Regions from separate parts of the Variovorax arabinosiphilus genome, predicted to be linked through region 2. Evidence: predicted binding sites of a transcription regulator. Region 2 holds the regulator's gene; the other holds the start of a gene.
The links. The regulator NrdR, encoded in region 2, represses ribonucleotide reductase genes. The targets are predictions, from matches to a motif close to CACNANATNTNGTG.
Positions count from the first base shown of each region.

Region 1: QTH86_RS22020 (ribonucleoside-diphosphate reductase subunit alpha) is a predicted target of NrdR. The motif match lies at 5,901-5,914, and genes of this name have one in related genera.

Region 1 covers NZ_JASZYB010000003.1:746,798-758,242, reverse strand. Annotated here, with positions in the region: gene ffh (signal recognition particle protein) at 1-628, opposite strand, end outside; gene QTH86_RS22045 (cytochrome C assembly family protein) at 739-1,548, shown strand; gene QTH86_RS22040 (PP0621 family protein) at 1,545-1,790, shown strand; gene QTH86_RS22035 (two-component system sensor histidine kinase NtrB) at 1,797-3,485, shown strand; gene QTH86_RS22030 (sigma-54-dependent transcriptional regulator) at 3,490-5,043, shown strand; gene ampD (1,6-anhydro-N-acetylmuramyl-L-alanine amidase AmpD) at 5,036-5,647, shown strand; gene QTH86_RS22020 (ribonucleoside-diphosphate reductase subunit alpha) at 6,003-8,942, shown strand; gene QTH86_RS22015 (ribonucleotide-diphosphate reductase subunit beta) at 9,093-10,322, shown strand; gene QTH86_RS22010 (histone H1-like DNA-binding protein) at 10,519-11,001, shown strand; gene QTH86_RS22005 (carbohydrate kinase family protein) at 11,089-11,445, opposite strand, start outside.
Region 2 covers NZ_JASZYB010000001.1:646,411-657,855, forward strand. Annotated here, with positions in the region: gene QTH86_RS03090 (pilus assembly protein) at 1-3,230, shown strand, start outside; gene QTH86_RS03095 (type IV pilin protein) at 3,227-3,664, shown strand; gene QTH86_RS03100 (GspH/FimT family pseudopilin) at 3,661-4,209, shown strand; gene nrdR (transcriptional regulator NrdR) at 4,234-4,677, opposite strand; gene glyA (serine hydroxymethyltransferase) at 4,699-5,943, opposite strand; ZMP/ZTP riboswitch at 5,986-6,113, opposite strand; gene QTH86_RS03115 (lytic transglycosylase domain-containing protein) at 6,158-7,009, opposite strand; gene QTH86_RS03120 (DUF748 domain-containing protein) at 7,645-11,433, shown strand.

The DNA.
Region 1 (11,445 bases), on a different contig from region 2:
CGTGCAGCGCCTTGATCTCGTCCATCAGCACTTCGTCGATGGCCAGGCGGCCGGCGGTGTCGACCAGCAGCACGTCGAAGAAGTGCCGGCGCGCATGGTCGATGGCGGCGCGCGCGATGTCGATCGGCTTCTGGTCGGCCGAGCTCGGGAACCACTCGGCGCCGGCCTGCTTGGTCACCGTCTTCAACTGTTCGATGGCGGCGGGCCGGTAGACGTCGCCCGACACGGTCAGCACCTTCTTCTTGCGTTTCTCGATCAGGTGCTTGGCCAGCTTGGCGGTGGTCGTGGTCTTGCCGGCGCCCTGCAGGCCGGCCATGAGGATGACGGCCGGCGGCTGCGCTGCCAGGTTGATGTCGGAAATGCCCTCGCCCATGGTGGCGGCGAGTTCGCGGTTGACGATGCCGACCAGCGCCTGGCCGGGCTTGAGCGAGCCGAGCACTTCCTGGCCGAGCGCCTTCTCTTTCACGCGCGCGACGAAATCGCGCACCACGGGCAGGGCCACGTCGGCCTCGAGCAGCGCCATGCGCACCTCGCGCAGCATGTCCTGCACGTTGGCTTCGGTGATGCGGGCCTGCCCGCTCATCGTCTTGACGAGCCGGGAGAATTTTTCGGTGAGCGCGGTGGCCATGGAAGGTGCCTTGTGGCCCGCAGGCGCGGGCGCTATGAATTGGGGGCGAAACGCCGGGGCGGCGTTGCGACGTGCGACGAGCGCTGCGGGCCAGCCCTTATCATCGCCGCATGATTTTAGCGAGCCCCTCCCCACTCGGCGTGGCACTGGGCATCGCCACTGCCGGTGCCTATGCCTTGACGGCCGCCGCGGCCCCCCGATTGAACCGACAAGCCACCCAATCCGCACTGGGCCTGGCCTGGCTGCTTCATGCACTGGCGCTGGGCGTCGGGCTGATCAGCGCCATGCCGCGCTTTGGCTTCGCGCCGGCGCTGTCGGTCATGGCGTGGCTCGTGCTCACGGTGTATGCCGTTGAAAGCCGCATGTTCCCGCAGCTCACCGTGCGCCGCACCCTGGCCGGGCTGGGCGCGCTGGCCGTGCTGCTGGCCGTGCTGTTCCCGGGCACGCCGCTGCATGTGTCGGCCTCGCCCTGGCTGCCGCTGCACCTGGCGCTGGGCATCGCGTCGTACGGCCTGTTCGGCGCGGCGGTGGTGCATGCCTGGCTCACGACCCGCGCCGAGAAGCAGATCCGCCTGGCGACCGAGCCGGAAGCCAGCGTGCCGCTGCTCACCCTGGAGCGCCTGACCTTCCGCTTCGTGAGCGCCGGCTTCGTGCTGCTGTCGGCCACGTTGCTGGCCGGCCTGCTCTTCAGCGAGACGCTTTACGGCGCCGCCGGACAGGTCTGGAAGTGGGACCACAAGACGCTGTTCTCGGTGCTGGCCTGGCTGACCTTCGCGGTGCTCCTGATCGGCCGCGCCCGCTTCGGCTGGCGCGGCCGCACCGCACGGCGCGTGCTGTACGCGGGCGCCGCGCTCCTGCTGCTGGCTTACGTCGGCTCGCGCTTCGTGCTCGAAGTGCTGCTGGCACGAGGCGCCGCATGAAGTACCTGCTGGTCCTCTTCGTGGTGGCGGTCGGTATCTGGCTCTGGCGCAAGAACAGACAAGACGAGATACGCGAACGCGCCGCAGCGCCGAAGCGTTCAGCGCCGCCCGCGGTCGGGGCGCCGCAGGCGATGGTGCGCTGCGCCCACTGCGGCCTGCATCTGCCGGCGACCGACGCCCTGCCAGGACCGGGCGGTGCGCTGTACTGCAGCGCGGCACATCGGCGCGTGGCCGAAGGCTGAGAAGCTGTGGCCTCCCTGCTCTGGTCACGCGGCGACCCCCTGACCGACTGGGCCGCGCTCGATACCCGCACCGAACGCGACACCGCGCTGCAGCGTCTGTGGCGCGGTTTCATGACGGCGCGCTGCTTCGTGGCCGCCGTGCTGCTGCTGCTGCAGTTCGTGACCTATGCCATCGGCCAGTCGGTGCACTGGATCGCGGTCGGCCTCTCGTCGGGCTACCTGATCGCGGCACTCCTGGGTGCGCGCTTCGCGCCCTTCCGTCCGCCGATCCGCAACTTCGGCACGGCCTGGGCGGTGACGATCGGCATCGACCTGGCGACCTTCACCGCCCTGCAGGTGCTGCAGGTCGGCAGCATCAACTACACGCCGCTGTTCGCGCTGCCGGTGCTGATGGGCGCGGTGCTCGGCACGGTCACCGTGGGCCTGGGCACCAGCGCGGCCGTCACGCTGCTCCTGCTGGCCGATGCGGGCTGGCGCTGGATCGATTCGTCGGGCGACGCCAGCGCGCGCTTCGTGCAGGCGGCGCTCACCGGCACCGGCCTGTTCGTCGTGGCGCTGCTGGCGCACGAACTCGCACGGCGCCTGGCGCGTGAAGAGGCGCTGGCGCAGCGCGGACGCAGCGCGGCGCAGATGCATGCGCAGGTGAACGATCTGGTGATCGAGACGCTGAGCGAAGGCGTACTGGTGATCGACGCCGACGGCCGGGTGCATGCCGCCAACCCGGCGGCCGACGTGATCCTCGGGCATGGCCTGGCGTCGATGACGCCGCCCTTCGTGCTGGCGTCGCAGCCGGCCTGGCGCCCACTGGCCGCGCTGGCCGGGCGAACCTTCTCGCGGCGAGCCGCGCAATCGCGCGAACTGCCCCTGGCGCAGGCCCAGGGGCCGGCACGCGAGGTGCGGGTGCGCACCCGGCTCACGCCGTCGAGCGACCGGCGCAACGACAGCCTGTGCGTGATGTTCCTGCAGGATCTGCGCGAGCTCGAGGCCCGCATCCGCACCGAGAAGCTGGCGGCGATGGGCCGCATGTCCGCGGCGGTGGCACACGAGATCCGCAACCCGCTGGCCGCGATCACGCAGGCCAGCGCGCTGCTCAGCGAAGACCTGACCGACCCGGCGCATCGCCAGCTCACCGCGATGGTCGAGCAGAACGCGCAGCGGCTGGCACGCATCGTCGACGACGTGCTCGACGTGGCGCGCGCGCGCCAGCAGCGCGTGCTGCCGCTGGACGAGCAGCTGTCGCTCGATCCGACGGTGCGCACGCTGGTCGACGAGTGGGTGCAGCAGACGCACCGCGGCGTGCAGGTGGTGCTCGAGGCCGGCGCGGTCGACGTGCGATTCGACGTCGAGCACCTGCGCCGCATCCTGGTGAACCTGCTGGACAACGCGGCGCGCTACGCCAGCGCAAGCGACGGCGCCATCCAGGTCCACACGCGCAACGGCACGGCCGGGCGCGCCAGCCTGCAGGTGTGGAGCGACGGCGCACCGCTCGACCCCGCGGTGCAGCGGCACCTGTTCGAACCCTTCTTCTCGTCGGAGAGCCGGTCGAGCGGCCTCGGCCTGTTCCTGTGCCGCGAACTCTGCGAACGGCACGGTGCCACCATGGGCTACGAGCGCTGCCTCGTCGCGCGCGGCAGTCCGGAAGGCAACGCCTTCTTCGTCCACTTCGCGGCCGCCGAAGGGCGGCTGACACAATAACGCCGTGAGCACTCCGAACCCGTCCGCGCCGCGCATTGCACAGATCCTGGTCGTCGACGACGAGCCCGACCTGCGCACCCTGTACGAACTGACGTTGCTGCGCGAGGGCTACCGCGTCGAAGCCGCCGGCAACGTGGCCGAGGCGGAAAAGCACCTGCAGGCCGAGCGCTTCGACGTGGTCATCACCGACATGCGCCTGCCGGACGGGCTGGGCATGGAAATTCTCCAGCGCATCCACCGCGAGCAGCGCAGCGAGCGATGCATCGTGATGACGGCCTACGGTTCTGCCGAGAACGCGGTCGAGGCGCTGAAGGCCGGCGCCTTCGACTACCTCACCAAGCCGGTCGACCTGAAGCAGTTCCGCGGTGTCGTGGCGTCGGCGGTGCAGGCACAGCTCGCGTCGGCACGCCCCAGTGCGCCGTCCACCGGCACCGTCGACCCCGCACGCAGCATCGAATCGACCGTCGGCGGGAACGGCAATGCCGCACTGGCCCGGCTGGTCGGCGACTCCGAGCCGATGCGCCTGGTCAAGTCGCGCATCGCCAAGGTGGCGCGCGGCATGGCGCCGGTGCTGGTGCGCGGCGAATCGGGCACCGGCAAGGAACTGGTCGCACGCGCCGTGCATGCCTGCAGCCAGCGCAGCGACGGCCCCTTCGTCGCCGTCAACTGCGGCGCCATTCCCGAGAACCTGCTCGAAGCGGAATTCTTCGGCGCGCGCAAGGGCTCGTACACCGGCTCCGCGGCCGACCGCGACGGCTACTTCCAGGCAGCCCGGGGCGGCACGCTGTTCCTCGACGAGATCGGCGACCTGCCACTGGCGATGCAGTCCAAGCTGCTGCGCGCCATCCAGGAGCGCAGCGTGCGGCCGATCGGCTCGACGCAGGAAGACGCCGTCGACGTGCGCATCGTCAGCGCCACCCACAAGGACCTGCAGGCCGAGGTGCAGACGGGCCGCTTCCGGCAGGATCTGTTCTACCGGCTCAACGTGATCGAGATCGCCGTGCCGGCCCTGCGCGACCGGCGCGAGGACCTGCCCGCGCTGTGCGCCGCGCTGCTCGCGCGCATCGCGCACGACGCGGGCATGGACGTGCCGGTGCTGTCGCCGGCGGTGATCGACAGCCTGGCCGCCCACCCGCTGCAGGGCAACGTGCGCGAACTCGAGAACCTGCTGCACCGCGCGGTGGCCCTCAACGACGGCGACGAACTGCACCTGGACTTCGAGCCGAGCAACATCGCACCGCTCGAGCGCGTGTCCGACCTCGCGCCGCTATCGATCGCTGCACCGCCCCCGGCACCACCGCCGCCACCGGCCGCGGCCTTGGCGGTTGCGCCGATACCCGCGCACGTGGACGCGCCACCGGCCGTGCCCGCCGACCTGCAGACCTACCTCGACCAGCAGGAGCGCGAGATCCTCGTGCGTGCCCTGCGCGAGAGCGGCTTCAACCGCACCGCCGCGGCCGCGCGGCTCGGCCTGAGCCTGCGGCAGATCCGCTACCGCATTGCGCGGCTGGGTATCGGCACGCCCAACGGCAACGACGACGCCGGCGGCGATGAGTGACGCTGGCCCAGCCACTTCAGACCTCTGGCAGGACGGCTGGCTGCGCAGCGCAAACCGTCTGCCCTCGCCGAATTTCGGCCCGCGGCCGCCGGGCGCGCACATCGACCTGATCGTGCTGCATTCCATCAGCCTGCCGCCCGGCCGGTATGGCGGCGACGAAGTGCAGCGGCTCTTCACCAACCGGCTCGACTGGGATGCGCATCCGTACTTCCAGCAGATCCGCGGCGCCGAAGTCTCGTCGCACTTCTATGTGCGGCGCGACGGCGCGCTCTGGCAGTTCGTGAGCTGCGACGCGCGCGCCTGGCACGCCGGCGCCTCGGCCTGGCGCGGCCGCGGCAACTGCAACGACGACTCCGTCGGCATCGAGCTCGAAGGCCTGGAAGGCCAGACCTTCGAGGCGGCGCAGTACGCCACCCTCGCCGCGCTCTGCCCGGCGATCGCGCAGCGCTACCCCATCGGCTTCGTCGCCGGCCACGAACACATCGCGCCGGGGCGCAAGCACGACCCCGGTGCGGGCTTCGAGTGGGCGCGCCTGCAGGCCGACACCGGGTGGCCGAGCGCGATGTTTCCGCCGCCGGTCTTGCCACAGACAGCGAACCGCTAAAAATTTTCAATCGAGGCTCGGCACCCGATGCCCGGCCGATCGACCAGTGCGCGGCGCCAAGTCATCGGCCGCCGTCCAGCAACCATGCGGCTTTCAAGCCCAAATCCGCCGGAAAAGTGCATGGCTGCTGGCTTCGTTCAGACTGATGCAGTCACCATGCGGCATGCGCCGGCCTCTGCGCCTTGTGTGACTTTTTTCACGGACATTGATCTTCGTGAAAAACACTACATCTAGTGATTGTGACCCCCCTACACACTAGATATAGTGTGCTGCCCGACCGGCATCCCCCGGTCGACCGCGCCGGACGCCGCTTCCGCCACGCGCCCCCAACAAGAATTTGCCAACCGAGGACCGAATGCAAACAGCTCTGAACACCCCGTCCACCACCTCTCGCGCAACGACCCCCTCGCCCACCGCCGGCGCGGCGGCCCGCGACAGCGCCGGCTCGCCTGCCGGCAGCGCCCTCGCGCACTACCAGATCATCCGCCGCAACGGCGCCGTGGTGCCCTTCGAGCCCAACAAGATCGCCATCGCGATGATGAAGGCCTTTCTCGCGGTGCACGGCACGCAGGGCGCGGCATCGGCCAGCGTGCGCGAAACGGTCGACACGCTGACGCAGGCCGTGGTGCGTGCCATGGTGCGTTCGCGTCCGGGTGGCGGCACCTTCCACATCGAAGACGTGCAGGACCAGGTCGAGCTCGGCCTGATGCGCGGCGGGCACCACGAGATCGCCCGCGCCTATGTGCTGTACCGCGAACGCCGCACGCAGGAGCGGTCCAAGCAGGTCGCGCAGGAAACGCCCGCGGCACCGACGCTGCACGTGCTGGACCGCGGCGAGCGCGTCGCCCTCGACCTGAACGAACTCAAGGGCCTGATCGAATCGGCCTGCGAAGGCCTCGGCGACAGCATCACGGCCGCCCCGATCCAGGCCGAGACGATGCGCAACCTGTACGACGGCGTGCCGCTCGACGAGGTCTACAAGGCGTCGATCCTGGCGGCCCGCACGCTGATCGAAAAGGATCCGGACTACACCTTCGCTACCGCGCGCCTGCTCCTGCACACGATCTTCAAGGAGATCATCGGCCGCGAAGTGATGCCCGCCGAACGTGCCCAGGCCTACACCGACTACTTCCCGCAATTCATCAAGAAGGGCGTCGACAACGACCTGCTCGACGAGAAGCTGCTGCAGTTCGACCTGCCGCGCCTGGGCGCAGCCCTGAAGGCCGAACGTGACAACCAGTTCGACTACCTCGGCCTGCAGACCCTGTACGACCGCTACTTCCTGCACGTGCGCAAGACGCGCATCGAGTTGCCGCAGGCCTTTTTCATGCGCGTGGCCATGGGCCTGTCGCTGGGCGAGATCGACCGCGAAGCGCGCGCCATCGAGTTCTACGAAGTGCTGTCGTCCTTCGACTTCATGTCGAGCACGCCCACGCTGTTCAACGCCGGCACACTGCGCTCGCAGCTGTCGAGCTGCTACCTCACGACCGTGCCCGACGACCTGGACGGTATCTACGAGTCGATCAAGGAAAACGCGCTGCTGTCGAAGTTCGCCGGCGGCCTGGGCAACGACTGGACCCGCGTGCGCGCCCTGGGCAGCCACATCAAGGGCACCAATGGCGAATCGCAAGGCGTCGTGCCGTTCCTGAAGGTCGTGAACGACACGGCCGTGGCCGTGAACCAGGGCGGCAAGCGCAAGGGCGCCGTCTGCACGTACCTGGAAACCTGGCACCTCGACATCGAGGAGTTCCTGGAACTGCGCAAGAACACCGGCGACGACCGCCGCCGCACGCACGACATGAACACCGCCAACTGGATCCCCGACCTCTTCATGCGTCGCGTGATGGAAAAGGGCAACTGGACGCTGTTCTCGCCGTCGAACGTGCCCGATCTGCACGACCTCTTCGGTGCCGACTTCGAAAAGGCCTACGTCGCCTACGAAGAGAAGGCTTCGCGCGGCGAGATCAAGCCTTCGCGCACGCTGCCTGCGGCCGACCTGTGGCGCAAGATGCTCACGATGCTGTTCGAGACCGGCCACCCGTGGATCACGTTCAAGGACGCCTGCAACGTGCGCTCGCCGCAGCAACACGCCGGCGTCGTGCACTCGTCGAACCTGTGCACCGAGATCACGCTGAACACCAGCGACACCGAAACCGCGGTGTGCAATCTCGGTTCGGTCAACCTGATCAACCACTTGAAAGACGTGGCCGGCGCCAAGGTGCTCGACCAGGACAAGCTCAAGAAGACGATCTCGACCGCGATGCGCATGCTCGACAACGTGATCGACATCAACTACTACGCGGTCAAGAAGGCGCGTGATTCGAACCTGCGCCACCGTCCGGTCGGCCTGGGCCTCATGGGCTTCCAGGACGCGCTGTACGAACTGCGCATTCCCTACGCCTCGCAGGAAGCGGTGCAGTTCGCCGACGAGTCGATGGAAGCCATCTGCTACCACGCCTACTGGGCGTCGACCGACCTCGCCAAGGAGCGTGGCAAGTACTCGAGCTACAAGGGCTCGCTGTGGGACAAAGGCATCCTGCCGATCGACACGCTGGACCTGCTCGAGAAGGCGCGGGGCGGCTACGTCGAGGTCGACCGCTCGGCCACGCTCGACTGGGACGCGCTGCGCCAGAAGATCAAGGCCGACGGCATGCGCAATTCGAACTGCGTGGCGATCGCACCGACCGCGACCATCTCGAACATCATCGGCGTCGACGCGTCCATCGAACCCTGCTTCGGCAACCTGTCGGTCAAGTCGAACCTGTCGGGCGAGTTCACCGTGATCAACCACTACCTGGTGCGCGACCTGAAGCGCCTGGGCCTGTGGGACGACGTGATGGTAATGGACCTGAAGCACTTCGATGGCTCGCTGCGTCCGATCGACCGCGTGCCGCAGGACGTGAAGGCGCTCTACGCCACCGCCTTCGAGGTCGAGACGACCTGGCTGGTCGAAGCGGCCGCACGTCGCCAGAAGTGGATCGACCAGGCGCAGTCACTCAACATCTACATGGCGGGCGCCTCGGGCAAGAAGCTGGACGACACCTACAAGCTCGCCTGGCTGCGCGGTCTGAAGACCACCTACTACCTGCGCACGCAGAGCGCGACGCACGCCGAGAAGTCGACCGTGCAATCGGGCCGACTCAACGCCGTGTCCTCGGGCGGCAGCAACGACGCGCCGAAGATGAGCGCGATCGAAGCCGCTGCTGCTGCAGCGCAAGCGCAGCTCAATGCGATGCCCGCCACCGACATCGCGTTCTGCGGTGTCGACGACCCGACGTGCGAAGCGTGCCAGTGATGTCAGCGTGATGCGAATGTGATTCGCGGCATCGCCCGACAAAATGCGATGCATGCGAACAACATAAGCAAGAGATAATTCGGGCGCGATGTGAGGCTGCACTTTGCAACTCGCATCGTTGCTCACATAATTTGAGCATTGGATTTTTCTATGTTGACCTGGGACGAAGAAGTCAAGCCATCCTTGCCAAAGGACATGCCACAAGGATTGCAGCACTCACCATCGCAAAGCGGCGCACCTGTCGCCCGCTCGATGGAATTCCCGACGCCGCAAACAGCCTCCACCGCCACGCCTGCGCCTCGCACGACGCTCGATGACGGCGCATCGGCACCGGTCCGCCAAGCTGCTCCAGCACCCGTCGCGCGCCGCGTGAACGCTGCGGACAAGCGCATCATCAACGGCCAGACCGACGTCAACCAGCTGGTGCCGTTCAAGTACAAGTGGGCCTGGGAAAAGTACCTCGCCACCTGCGCCAACCACTGGATGCCGCAGGAAGTGAACATGACGCGCGACATCGCGTTGTGGAAAGACCCAAACGGCCTGACCGAGGACGAGCGCCGCATCGTCAAGCGCAACCTCGGCTTCTTCGTGACCGCCGATTCGCTGGCCGCCAACAACATCGTGCTGGGCACCTACCGCCACATCACGGCGCCCGAGTGCCGCCAGTTCCTGCTGCGCCAGGCCTTCGAGGAAGCGATCCACACGCACGCCTACCAGTACATCGTCGAATCGCTCGGCCTGGACGAGAGCGAGATCTTCAACGCGTACAACGAGGTCGCCTCCATCCGCAACAAGGACGAGTTCCTGATCCCCTTCATCGAAGCGATCAGCGACCCGAACTTCAAGACCGGGACGCACGAAACCGACCAGACCCTGCTCAAGTCGCTGATCGTGTTCGCCTGCCTGATGGAAGGCCTGTTCTTCTACGTCGGTTTCACGCAGATCCTGGCGCTCGGCCGCCAGAACAAGATGACCGGCGCCGCCGAGCAGTACCAGTACATCCTGCGCGACGAGTCGATGCACTGCAATTTCGGCATCGACCTGATCAACCAGCTCAAGCTCGAGAATCCCAACCTTTGGACGGCAGAGTTCAAGGCGGAGATCAAGGCCCTCTTCCTGAAAGCCGTCGAGCTCGAATACCAATACGCCGAAGACACCATGCCCCGCGGTGTGCTCGGCATGAACGCCTCCATGTTCAAGGGCTACCTGCGGTACATCGCCAACCGGCGCGCACAGCAGATCGGCCTCGAGACGCTCTTCCCGAACGAAGAAAACCCCTTCCCCTGGATGAGCGAAATGATTGACCTGAAGAAAGAGCGCAATTTCTTCGAAACCCGCGTGATCGAATACCAGTCGGGTGGTGCGCTCTCCTGGGATTGAGCTTTTTAACGATAACAATCGATGGATTCAGGAATTGCCCTCGACATCGACCGTGCCACAGAGCGCGGCGGTGCAGAGGGCTCAGGTGTTCATGGTGCTGGGATGTGATGTCCAACGCCATGGATCGCTTCAAGCGCAACAGCGCGCGCGAAGTGCTTCAAAAGGTTGATTTTTCAACTTGACCAAGGAGAAAGAAATGGCAACTGCAAAGAAAGCGCCGGCGAAGAAAGCCGCAGCAAAGAAGGCTCCGGCAAAGAAGGTCGCTGCCAAGAAGGCACCGGCCAAGAAGGTCGCAGCGAAGAAGGCTCCGGCTAAGAAGGTCGCTGCCAAGAAGGTAGCCGCCAAGAAGGCGCCGGCCAAGAAGGTCGCAGCGAAGAAGGCTCCGGCCAAGAAGGTCGCTGCCAAGAAGGTAGCCGCCAAGAAGGCGCCTGCGAAGAAGGCTGCAGCCAAGAAGGCGCCGGCCAAGAAGGCCGCTGCCAAGAAGGCGCCTGCGAAGAAGGCCCCCGCGAAAAAGGCGGCGGCCAAGAAGCCCGCTGCCAAGAAAGCTGCGAAGAAGCCCGCTGCCAAGAAGGCCGCGAAAGCGCCCGCCAAGGCTGCCGCCGTAGCGCCTGCCCCTGCTGCGCAAACGACGCTGAATCCCCAGGCAGCTTGGCCGTTTCCGACGGCCAGCAAGCCCTGAGTTTCTCAGCGGCCTTGAAGGCAAAAGCCCGGTACCGCAAGGTGCCGGGCTTTTTTCATGCCGCCGGGCAGGACGGCAAGAAGATGCTCAAACGCCCAGCAGCTGCCGATCGAGCTGGTAATTCTGCGGTCCACGCTGCGCGATCTTGATCGCGCCGACGCGGTTGCCCAACGCCGCGCAATCCACCAGCGACCAGCCCTTCTCCAGCCCGAAGAGCAGCGCACCGCGCCATGCATCGCCGCAACCGGTCGGGTCGACCACCGCGTCCGGCGCTACGGCCGGCACATGCGTGCACTGGCCATCGACCCAGACATCACAACCATCGGCACCCAGCGTGACCACCAGTCCGCGCACGCGGCGCGAGATCTCGGCGTTGTCCCAGCCCGTGCGGTCGCTGAGCATCTTGCCTTCATAGTCGTTGACCGTGACCCAGTCCGCCTGCTC
Region 2 (11,445 bases):
GCTCGTCCGTCGAAGGGCCGCTGCGCAGCGACCTCTGCGCCAAGCAGCCCAGCGGCTACTACAAGCCGGTCGGCACCATCCAGACGTATTCCGAGAAGATGCGCTTTGCCGCCTTCGGCTACCTGATGGACAACACCAACGCACGTTACGGCGGTGTGCTGCGCGCGCCGATGAAGTTCGCCGGCCCCACCGCGGAGAACGCCAAGTTCGAGAAGATCGCCAACGAAGCTGCGGAGTGGGATGCGACCACCGGCGTGTTCGCCGCCAATCCTCTGGCCAGTACCGAAGGCTCAAGCGGTGTCGTGAACTACCTGAACCGCTTTGGCCGGACGGGGCGGGTCCCCGGCACCTACAAGACCCTCGACACCCTCGGCGAGCTGTACTACGAATCGCTGCGGTACCTCCAGGGCCAAGCGCCCAGCCCACAAGCCACGGCCGGCATGACGGATGCGATGAAGGATGGCTTCCCGGTCTACAACGAGACCCCGAAGTGGGGCGGCGGCGCGCAGACCGGCTGGGACCCCGTGACCGCAAGCTGCCAGCGCAACTATGTCGTGGCGATCGGTGACCTGAACACCCACCACGAACATTCGCTGCCTGGTTTGCACAACGATGGGCTGGATGGCTGGCCCTCCGGCTTTCGGGCCGCGGACCTGTCCAGACTGGAGCCCGACACGGCGTTGTGGTCCAGCGTCGTGGGGGCCTTCGAGAACGCGGAGACCCTCGGCTACACCGTGCCCGGTGGTCCAGCGGGGTTGACGACACGCGGTAACGAGGCCGGTCCGCGCGCCTACGAGTACAAGAACGGGACGCCGATCACATCGTCCAACATGGCCAGCCTGGACAGTGGGTCCGATCAAGGGGCGCTGGGGTGGGCGGGCCTGGCGTATTGGGCGAACACGCAAAGGATTCGCGCCGACTATCCGGACGTTCGGGTGAAGACCTACACCATCGACGTCGACGAGGGGGGCGACGGAACGATCCGCCAGCGAAAGCGCGGCAGCGCCTACTACCTGGCTGCCAAGTACGGCGGCTTCGACGACAAGAACAAGGACGGGAACCCGTTCGTCACCGCGCCGGCCGCCGGCGACAAAGAGCTGCTCTCGAACACCGAGTGGCAGTCCGGTGTGGACGACGACGGCCTGCCGAAGCCGGCGAACTACTTCCTGGCGAGCAAGCCCGACGAGATGATCGCCGCGATTCGTCAGATCTTCGCCAAGGCGGGGGCTGCCAGCGGCACGATTGCGGGCGGTGCGCTGTCCGGCACCCGCGTCGCGGCGAGCGGCACGCGTGTCTACATCCCGCAACTGGACAGCACGCGCTGGTCGGGGTCGCTGCTGGCGTACCCGCTGAGCTACGACGCCAAGGCCGGCGCGGTGAGCAAGGCCGACACGCCGACCTGGAGCGCGGGCAGCCTCCTGACCGCTGCGAACAAGCCGGAGGCACGAAAGATCTACACGCAGCTCGGCACCAGGGCCGGTGCGGAGTTCAACTGGACCGTGCTGGGCAGCGACAAAGCCCGGGCCGATGCCCTGAATGCGGAGCCTTTCTCGCAGACGGGTGCAAAGGACGATCTGGGCGAGAAGCGGGTGGCGTATCTGCGCGGCGATCGGCGCGCGGAAGCCGACAAGGTGGGTGGCATCTTCCGGGTGCGTGATTCGGTCATGGGCGACGTCGTCAACTCGACGCCGCTCCTGGTCGGTGCGCCCAGCGCCACGGTGCAGGGCGCGGGCTACGACGCCTTCATGACGGCCCACAAGGGCCGGCAGCATGCCGTGTACGTCGGCGCCAACGACGGCATGCTGCATGCCTTCGCCGCGGACAGCGGTGCCGAACTCTTCGCCTATGTGCCGGGCTCGCTGTACGCCAAGCTCGGGAGCTACACGTCGCCGGACTACATCCATCAGCCCTACGTCGACGGCAGCGCAGCCGCTGGTGAAGTGCAATTGGCGAATGGCACCTGGCGCACGGCGCTGGTGTCGGGCCTGGGTGGCGGTGGCCGTGGCGTTTTCGCACTCGACGTGACCGATCCGTCGGCGTTCGGTGCCAGCAGCGTCCTGTGGGAGTTCACCGGCGAGGATGACGCGGACATGGGCCATGTGACGCAAGCGCCGCGTCTGCTGAAATTCCGGACCGTTGCGGCCAAGGACGGCAAGCCGGCCGTCTATCGCTGGTTCGCTGTGGTGCCTTCGGGCTTCAACAACGGCAACAAGACAAAGGCCGCGGCACTCTTCCTGCTCTCGCTCGACAAGGCGGCCGCAGCGCCTTGGCAGCGCGGCGTCAATTACCACAAGATCGTGTTGCCGGACCCGGCCGACAAGACGATGGTCAACGCGCTCGGCCCGGTGGGCGATTTCGCGGCCTCGGACAATTCCACGCGCCTCTTGTACGCCGGCGACACACAGGGCAATCTGTGGAAGTTCAGCTTCACCGAAGATGCGCCCTGGAGCGAAAGCGGCAAGGCCCTGGCCCTGAACGGCACCCCGCTGGTGGTGGCGCAGGACGGCATCGGGCAACGCCAGCCCATCACCGTCGCGCCCGAGGTGGGCGCCGGTCCGAACGGCGGCGCGATCGTGCTCTTCGGCACGGGGAAGTTCGTCGAGGTCAGCGACCTGTCGACACGGCGGGCGCAGACCATCTACGGCGTCTACGACAACGACTCGGCGATCCCGGTGGACCAGGCGCGCACGCAGCTCCAGTCGCGCGAAGTAGCGCCGGACGCCAAGGGCCAGTTCAGCATCACCGGCGACGCGTTCGTCCACGGGACCTACGACGACAAGACCTCCCGGCGCCGAGGCTGGTACTTCGACCTGCCGGAGGCCACCAACAACGGCGAGCGGCAGGTCTCGCGGATGGTGCTGAGCGATGGCTATCTCGTCTTCAACACGCTCATCCCGAACCCGAATGCGTGTGGTGCGGGAGGGGGAGGGCACAGCTGTGCGGTCAATGCGATGACCGGCCTGTCGTCCGGCAGCACCTGCATCCCGTCCACCATCGGCCTTCTCAGTTCGCCGCTGGTCATCCAGGAGGGGGACGGCGCCTACACGTCCACGGATTCCTTCGGACGCCGGCAGGAGACGAAGAAGGTCGCCGTCATCAACCTGGGGACGGGAGCGGGCGACGGCCCCGGGGCGACCATCACGCGTCCCATTGAGGGCGGCAAGGTCTCGCAGATCGCGGGTCGGCTCAACTGGCGGCAGGTCCTCAACTACAAGGACATCAAGCAATGAAGCGGCCTTTTTCATGCGGTCGCTGCGTCTCGACGCGCGGTTTCACCCTGATCGAGTTGATGATCGTGGTCGCGGTGATCGCGATCCTTGCAGCCATCGCCTATCCGTCGTACATGGACGCCGTGCGCAAAGGCTGGCGCGCCGAAGCGCGCACGGCACTGATGCAAGAGATGCAACAGCAGGAGCGCTTCTACACGCAGGTGAGCAGCTACCGAACACCCGTCTTCAAGGCCGACTCGGGGGACACGCCGGGCAGTGGAAAGTACACGCTGGCGGCGAGCGTCTGCGAGGGGGCACCCGACGTCCGGCGTTGTGTGACGCTGACGGCTCGGTTGAAGGATGGCTTGACCGATCCGCGGGTGGGTGACATCTCGATCAACAGCCGGGGTGAGAAGAGTTGCAGTGGCGACGACAAGGAACGGTGCTGGAAATGAGGCGGCGCACGCACCTTTCGGCGCGCCTGCGTGGCTTCACGCTCATCGAACTGATGGTCGTCGTCACGCTGGTGGCCGTGCTGAGCGCGATCGCCGTGCCCAGCTTCCGGGATCTTCTGCTAAACCAGCGGTTGGCGGCGAGCACCAGCGAGTTCGTCGCGGCGCTGAGCATGGCACGCGCCGAAGCGCTCAAGCGTTCGCAGACCGTCACGCTGACCCCCAGAACAATCAACGACTGGAACAGCGGTTGGGAAATCAAGAGCACCGTCGAGGGCGTCGCCACCACTTTGCGCGCCTTCGATGCGTTGCCTGGCGGCGTGACCGTGGATGCGGGACTGGGCAATGCCTTGGAAGGCAAGCTCAGCTACGACGCCAATGGCTTCTCGCGCAAGGGCGATGCGTACCAGATGGGCTGTATCGCGTTCAAGGCAGAAAGCGGGCGTCGCAGCGCCGTGGTGGTCTCGGCATCGGGACGCCCAAGGGTTTGTGATCCCGACAAGAAAGGCGATTGCGCCACCAGCCAGTGCAATGCCGCGGGCAGGTGAACTGCTGCGGCAAGCGGATCAAGCTCAAATGTCCCGCAGCAGCTGCCGAAACTCGTCCACATCCTCGAAGCTGCGGTACACCGAGGCGAAGCGCACGTAGGCGACCTTGTCCAGCTTCTTGAGTTCGCGCATGACGAGTTCGCCGACCTTGGTCGACTCGATCTCCCGCAGACCACTGGACAGCAGCTTCTGCTCGATGCGAAAGAGGGCGCCGTCGATCAGCTCGATGCTGACCGGCCGCTTGCGCAGGGCCAGCATCATCGATGCGCGGACCTTGGTCGAGTCGAAGTCGGCGCGGCTCCCGTCCTTCTTCACCACCACCGGAAAGTTGACGTCCGGTCGTTCGTAGGTCGTGAAGCGCTTTTCGCAGTCGCCGCACTGGCGGCGGCGACGGACGAAGTCGCCATCTTCCGAGACGCGGGTCTCGACGACCTGCGTCTCGGCATGACCGCAGAACGGGCACTTCATGCGGTCAGACCTTCTTCGTGCTCAGCGGTAGACCGGGAAGCGGCTGGTCAGCGCATGCACCTTGGCACGCACGGCCTCGATGTTCGCCGCATCGCGCGGGTTGTCGAGCACGTCGGCCACCAGGTGGGCGGTGGCGCGGGCTTCCTCGTCCTTGAAGCCCCGGGTGGTCAGGGCCGGCGTGCCGATGCGCACGCCGCTGGTGACCATCGGCTTCTCAGGATCGTTGGGAATCGCGTTCTTGTTGATGGTCATGTGGGCGCTGCCCAGCACGGCCTCGGCTTCCTTGCCGGTGATGCCCTTGGAACGCAGGTCGACCAGCATGACGTGGCTTTCGGTGCGGCCACTCACGATGCGCAGGCCACGCGCCGTCAGCGTCTCGGCGACGATCTGCGCGTTCTTCACGACCTGCTGCTGATACGCCTTGAACTCGGGCGCCATCGCTTCCTTGAAGGCCACGGCCTTGGCGGCGATCACGTGCATCAACGGGCCGCCCTGCAGGCCGGGGAAGATGGCGCTGTTGATCGCCTTCTCGTGCTGCGACTTCATCAGGATGATGCCGCCGCGCGGGCCGCGCAGGCTCTTGTGGGTGGTCGAGGTCACGACGTCGGCGTACGGCACCGGGTTCGGGTACACGCCCGCGGCCACCAGGCCGGCGTAATGGGCGATGTCGACCATGAAGATCGCGCCGACGTCCTTGGCTACCTTGGCGAAGCGCTCGAAGTCGATGCGCAGCGAGTAGGCCGAGGCCCCCGCGATGATCAGCTTGGGCATCGATTCGTGCGCCTTGCGCTCCATCGCGTCGTAGTCGATGGCTTCGTTCGCGTCCAGGCCGTAGCTCACCACGTTGAACCACTTGCCGCTCATGTTCAGCGGCATGCCGTGGGTCAAATGGCCGCCTTCGGCCAGGCTCATGCCCATGATGGTGTCGCCGGGCTTCAGGAAGGCGAGCATGACGGCTTCGTTGGCCGAGGCGCCGCAATGCGGCTGCACGTTGGCGGCGTCGGCACCGAAGATCTGCTTGATGCGGTCGATCGCCAGTTGCTCGGCAATGTCGACGAACTCGCAACCGCCGTAATAGCGCTTGCCCGGGTAGCCTTCGGCGTATTTGTTGGTGAGCTGCGAGCCCTGGGCGGCCATGACGGCCGGCGAGGCGTAGTTCTCGCTCGCGATCAGCTCGATGTGGTGTTCCTGGCGGGCATTCTCGGCCTGGATAGCAGCCCAGATTTCGGGGTCGGTCTGTTCGACCAGGATGTCGCGGTGGTACATGGCAGTCCTTTGAAGACGGTGGTCCTTGTTCTTCAATCAAACAAGGGCTGCCCAGGCGAACGGCTGATCGCCCGGCGGTTGCCGGGCGGTACGCTTCCCAGTGGTAGTCCACGTCAGCGCTGTCGGCCCTGTGGGGGGCGCGGCGCCTATCGCCAGTCGCGTACCTCGCGAGTGTAGCCGAGGGGCGATGCCCTCGGCCGGCGGCGAGGATCGATCAGGAGTCCGCGAGCAGCGCCACCTTTTCCGGGGGCGTCACGGCTGTCCCGTCCGGCTTGGCCGGCGCAACCACCTGCACGGGCTGGCTCTGCGGTGCCTGTGCACGCAGCGCCGGCGGGGCGACCGGCGGTGCCTTGCCGCCCGCGACCTGAACCAGGCGCGCGTGTTCGGCCATCACCTTGGCGGCGTAGCCGCCGTCGTCGTCGAGGTTCGCGGCGCCCACGTAGTAGCGCAGACCGGCTTCGAGCGAGCCGGCGCGGGCGATGCATTCCTGCAGCACCTTGACGCCCACGCGCATATTGGTGACAGGGTCGAAGGCCGTGAGCGTGCCGCCCGCGCTTTCGTACTTGTCCTCGTGGATACGCGTCATGACCTGCATCAGGCCCTGGGCGCCCACATGGCTCTGGGCGAAGGGGTTGAAGCTCGACTCCACCGCCATGATCGCGAGGATCAGCGTCGGGTCGAGCTTGGTGCGCTTGCCGAGTTCATAAGCTTCCGCCACCAGAACGCTCAGGGGCTCCGCGGCCACCCGGTACTTCTTGCTGAGCCAGTAAGCCACGGCAGCTTGCTGCTTAGGCAGGTCGAGCGGGCTCGCGGCCGTCGTGCGGTCGATGGCGGTGGGCGTCAGCGCCGTGGCTTCGGGCGCAGGCTTGCGCGATTCGAGCCAGGTGGCGAGTTGCGCTTCACCGGTGGCACGCAGGTCCGGGCGTGCGGCCAAGGCCAGCACGACGAACACCGTGGCAAGCCCGAGCAGGGCGAAGCCGTTGTGCGTGATTTCAAAAAAGCCGTCGACCACATCGGAACCGAATGTCCGTAGCCCGCGGGCTGTGGTCTCCAACGTCTTGTTCATCGCTCTTCCTTTCTGTGCGGCGTCTGAAGATCACGCCGGAGGGCGAGAGGTCGGACGACAGCGCTTGGATTGGTACGTACCAGGTCAGCGCGAGAAGGAGGGGCGCTGACAACATGGTGAGGCCGAAAGTATTCGGCGGCGGATCGGGACGGCCCGGGGGGAGAGGTAGTGAGAACCGGGCGAGGCGGATTCTAGGAGCGGCCAAATACACGGTCAAGCATAAGGATGTTCTTCCATATGCTATGTAGGTTGAAGCCGCCGATTGCTTTTCTGATAGCCAGATGGGCATCTTGATTGTCAATCTGTGTTGCCGCAGCGGGTCGAAAAGCCTAATCTGAGGGCGTCCGATCTGATCGGGCATGTACCGAAGTCCAGCGGTTCGAGAAGCGATTCGAGAACCCCGCGGCGGAGGCCAACGGCGGCAATCTCTTGCTGCCAGCACGGGCGGAACGATTCACTTCCACTCGAGCGAAAGATGGCAAGGGCCTCGTGCCCGCCATCGAGCCCGGCGGCAAGACTTCAGGTCGAACCGCCGGGCTTTCTCGTTTTTGCGCCCGTCGCGGCAAACTTCTCGATGCGCAGCCTTCGCTCGGAAGCAGGGCTTCGACCCCCTCCATTTGCGGCACACTCGCCCGATGGATGTCGCATCGTTGAAGAAGAACAAGTGGTTGCGTCGCGGAGGCGTCGCGCTGGGGGTGTTGTTGGTCCTCTGGGTTCTGGCCTGGCTGGCCGTGCCGCCCCTGGCGAAGAGCCAGCTGCAGAAGATCGCCACGGAGAAACTCGGCCGCCAGGTCACGGTCGGTGCCGTCGACTTCAAGCCGTGGTCGCTCGAACTGGCACTGACCGATCTGCGCATCGCTGCAGCGGACGGCGGCCAGCCCCAACTGGCCATCCGCCGGCTGTACGCCGATGCGGAGCTGCAATCCTTGCTTCGCCTGGCACCGGTGATCGACGCGGTGAGCGTCGAAGGCCCGGCCGTCCGCCTGACGCATCTGGCCGACGGCAGGTACGACATCGACGACGTCCTGGCCAAGCTCGCGAGCCCGCCGGATGCGCCCAAGTCCGACCCCGCGCGTTTTGCGGTCTACAACATCAGCGTGACCGATGGATCGGTGGATTTCGACGACCAGACGGTCGGCCGCAAGCACGCGCTGCGCGATCTGGTGCTGAAGGTGCCCTTCCTCAGCAACCTGGAATCGAAGCGCGAGGTCACGACCGAGCCCAAGCTGGCCTTCACGCTCAATGGCAGCGCCTTCGACTCGGCCGCCTTCACCACGCCGTTCGCCGACAACCGCAAGACCGATGCGCAACTGCGCTTCAAGGGCCTCGACCTTGCGCCGTACCTGGGCTACATCCCGGCCGGCCTGCCGGTCCAGGTCAAGGCCGGCCTGCTGGACGCCGACCTCAAGATCGACTTCGAACAGGCCGCCGTGGCGGGCCTGAAGATCACCGGCACGGTCGAAGCGCACCAGGCCAGGCTGGCGGATACGAAGGGACGCGACCTGCTCGGCTTCGACGCCCTGAAGGTCGCACTGGTCGACGTGCGGCCGCTCGACGGCGTGATTCATCTGGGTGAGGTGGCGCTCGCGGCGCCGCAGCTCGTCGTGGCGCGTGATGCGGGGGGGCAGTTGAACCTGCTGGCCACCGATCCGGCCACGGGCGCGACACAGAAGGTCGCTGCGCCCAAGGCGCCGGCCAGTGCGGCGGTGGCTCCGGCAGAGAAAAAGCCGATGCAGATCACGGTGGACAAGGTCGTGCTGAACGGTGGCCGCATCGGCTGGCGCGACGAGACCACCGCACCGGCCGCGGCGGTCGATGTGTCGGAACTCGCCATCGAGGCGAACGGCATCACCTGGCCGACGGCGAAGCCGGCGCGGTTCAGCGGGTCGACCCGGGTGGCCGGTGCCGGACTCAAGTTCCAGGGCGAAGCGACCGACAAGGTCGCCAGCGTGCAGGCGGAGGTCGACGCGCTGCCGCTGTCGCTCGCAGCACCCTACCTCGCGCAGAGCCTGGAACCGACGCTGGACGGCAAGCTCAGCGGACAGATCGAGGTGTCCTGGAACGCGCCCGACCTCAAGTTCAAGGCGCGCCGCCTGTCGGCCGACGGCTTGGCACTCACCCAGGGCAAGACGGCCCTGGCGAGCGTCGGCCGCTTCGAACTGGTCGATGCCGAGGCCGACATGACGCAGCACACGCTGGCCATCGCCTCGTTCACCGCGACGAACCCCAAGGTCCGCATCGAGCGCGACAACGAGAAGCGCTGGATGTTCGAGCGCTGGCTCCGGGCGCCGTCCGGCGCGTCGGACCAGGCCGCGGCCAAGGTCGCCGCACCCAAGTCCGCCGAGGCTGCGGCGCCCGCGTCGACGGCCGCGGGCACGAACACCAAACCCTGGCGCCTGAGCGTCGCCTCGCTGGTGGTGGACGGCGGCACGGTGTCCTATGCCGACAAGGCCAGCGGCACGCCGGTTGCGGTCGAGGTCACCGCGCTCAAGCTCAACGCGCAGAAGATCACACCCGACACCGCGACCGTGTCGCCGGTCCAGTTGTCGGGCCGCATCGCCGCCGGCCGCGCCGAGCCGGGCAAGTTCGACTACAAGGGCCAGGTCGTGCTCAAGCCCTTGTCGGCCGAGGGACGGCTCGAGGTGGCCGCCTTCCCGGCGCATGCCTTCAAGGCCTATTACGGCGACGCGCTCAACATCGACATCCGTCGCGCCTTCGCCAGCTACCGCGGCACGGTCCGCTACGAGACGCTGCCGGCAGGCATGGGTCTGAAGCTGGCCGGCGACACCGCCGTCGAAGATTTCCGCGCCAACAGTGCGTCGCTCACCCAGTCCGAATCGCCGGGCCTGGAGCGCGCCAACAACCAGTTGCTGAGCTGGAAGGCGCTCAGCCTCCGGGGCCTGCAGGTCGCCATGGTGCCGCGTGCGCCGCTGACGGTCGATGTGCGCGAAACCACGCTGACCGACTTCTTTGCGCGGGTCATTGTCGACCCGACGGGTCGGCTCAACCTGCAGAACCTCACCAAGAAGTCGCAGCAGGAGGCGGACGCGGCGGCGGCTGCGGCGCCCGAGGCCAACACGCGGCGCAACCTGGGCGGCAGCACCACGACGACGGCCAAGGCACCGGCGTCGGGCACCCCCACGGTCCCCGCCGAGGCCATGGTCGGTGGAGCGCCGACATCCACGCGCCCCGCGCCAACGGTCACAGCAGCCACTGGTGACGCAGGCGGCCCGGCGCCCGTGATCCGCTTCGGCCCGATGAGTCTGGTCAACGGCAAGATCGACTTCACCGACCTGTTCGTCAAGCCGAACTATTCGGCCGACCTGAGTGCGCTGACCGGCAAGCTCAGCGCCTTCGCGTCGGACAAGCCCGAAATGGCGGACCTCGAACTGCGGGGCAAGGCGCAGCAGACGGCGGCGCTCGATATCTCGGGCAAGATCAATCCGCTCGCCAAGCCGCTCGAACTCGACATCACGGCCAAGATGCGCGACCTCGACCTGGCGCCGCTCACGCCGTACGCGGTGCGCTACGCCGGCCATGGCATCGAGCGCGGCAAGCTGAGCATGGACGTCAACTACAAGATCTCCGCCGAAGGCCGCCTGGCGGCGACGAACAAGCTGGTGCTCAACCAGCTGCAGTTCGGCGAGGAGGTGCAGGGCGCCCCCAACAGCCTGCCGGTGAAGCTCGCGGTGGCCCTGCTGGCCGACCGCAACGGGGTGATCGATATCGACCTGCCCATCAGCGGCTCGCTCAACGACCCGCAGTTCAGCATCGGTTCGCTGATCTTCAGGGCCATCGGTACCCTCATCGTCAAGGCCGTGACCTCGCCCTTCAGCCTGCTGACGGGCGGTTTCGGCGGTGGCGGCCCGGGTGAGGCGAGTGCGATCGCCTTCGATGCCGGCAGCGCCACGCTGACGGCGGGCGCCAAGGAAAGCCTCGACAAGGTGGCCAAGGCGCTGACCGACCGTCCGGCCCTGCAACTGACCGTGGTGGGCACCGCCAGCCTCGAGAAGGAAGGGGAGGCCGCCAAGCGCCAGCGCTTGCGCCAGTTGCTGCTGTCCGAAAAGCGCCGGACGGCCGCGCGTGCCGGTCAGAACGCGGCCGACGTGACCTCGGTCACCGACGCCGAGTACCCGGAACTGCTCACCGCCGTCTACAAGCGCGCCGACATCACCAAGCCGCGCAACCTGATCGGCCTGGCCAAGGACCTGCCGCAGAAGGAGATGGAAGACCTGCTGCTGGCGACCCTGACCGTCAACGACGAGGCCATTCGCCAGCTGGCCGTGGAGCGCGGCGCGGTGGTGCGCGACTACCTCCTGGGCAAGCAGTTGCCGAGCGAGCGACTCTTCCTCGGCGCGGTCCGCACGAACCCCTCCGGCAACGATTGGAAACCTGGCGCTGAACTGAATCTGGCGACCCGTTGAACGGAACACGCG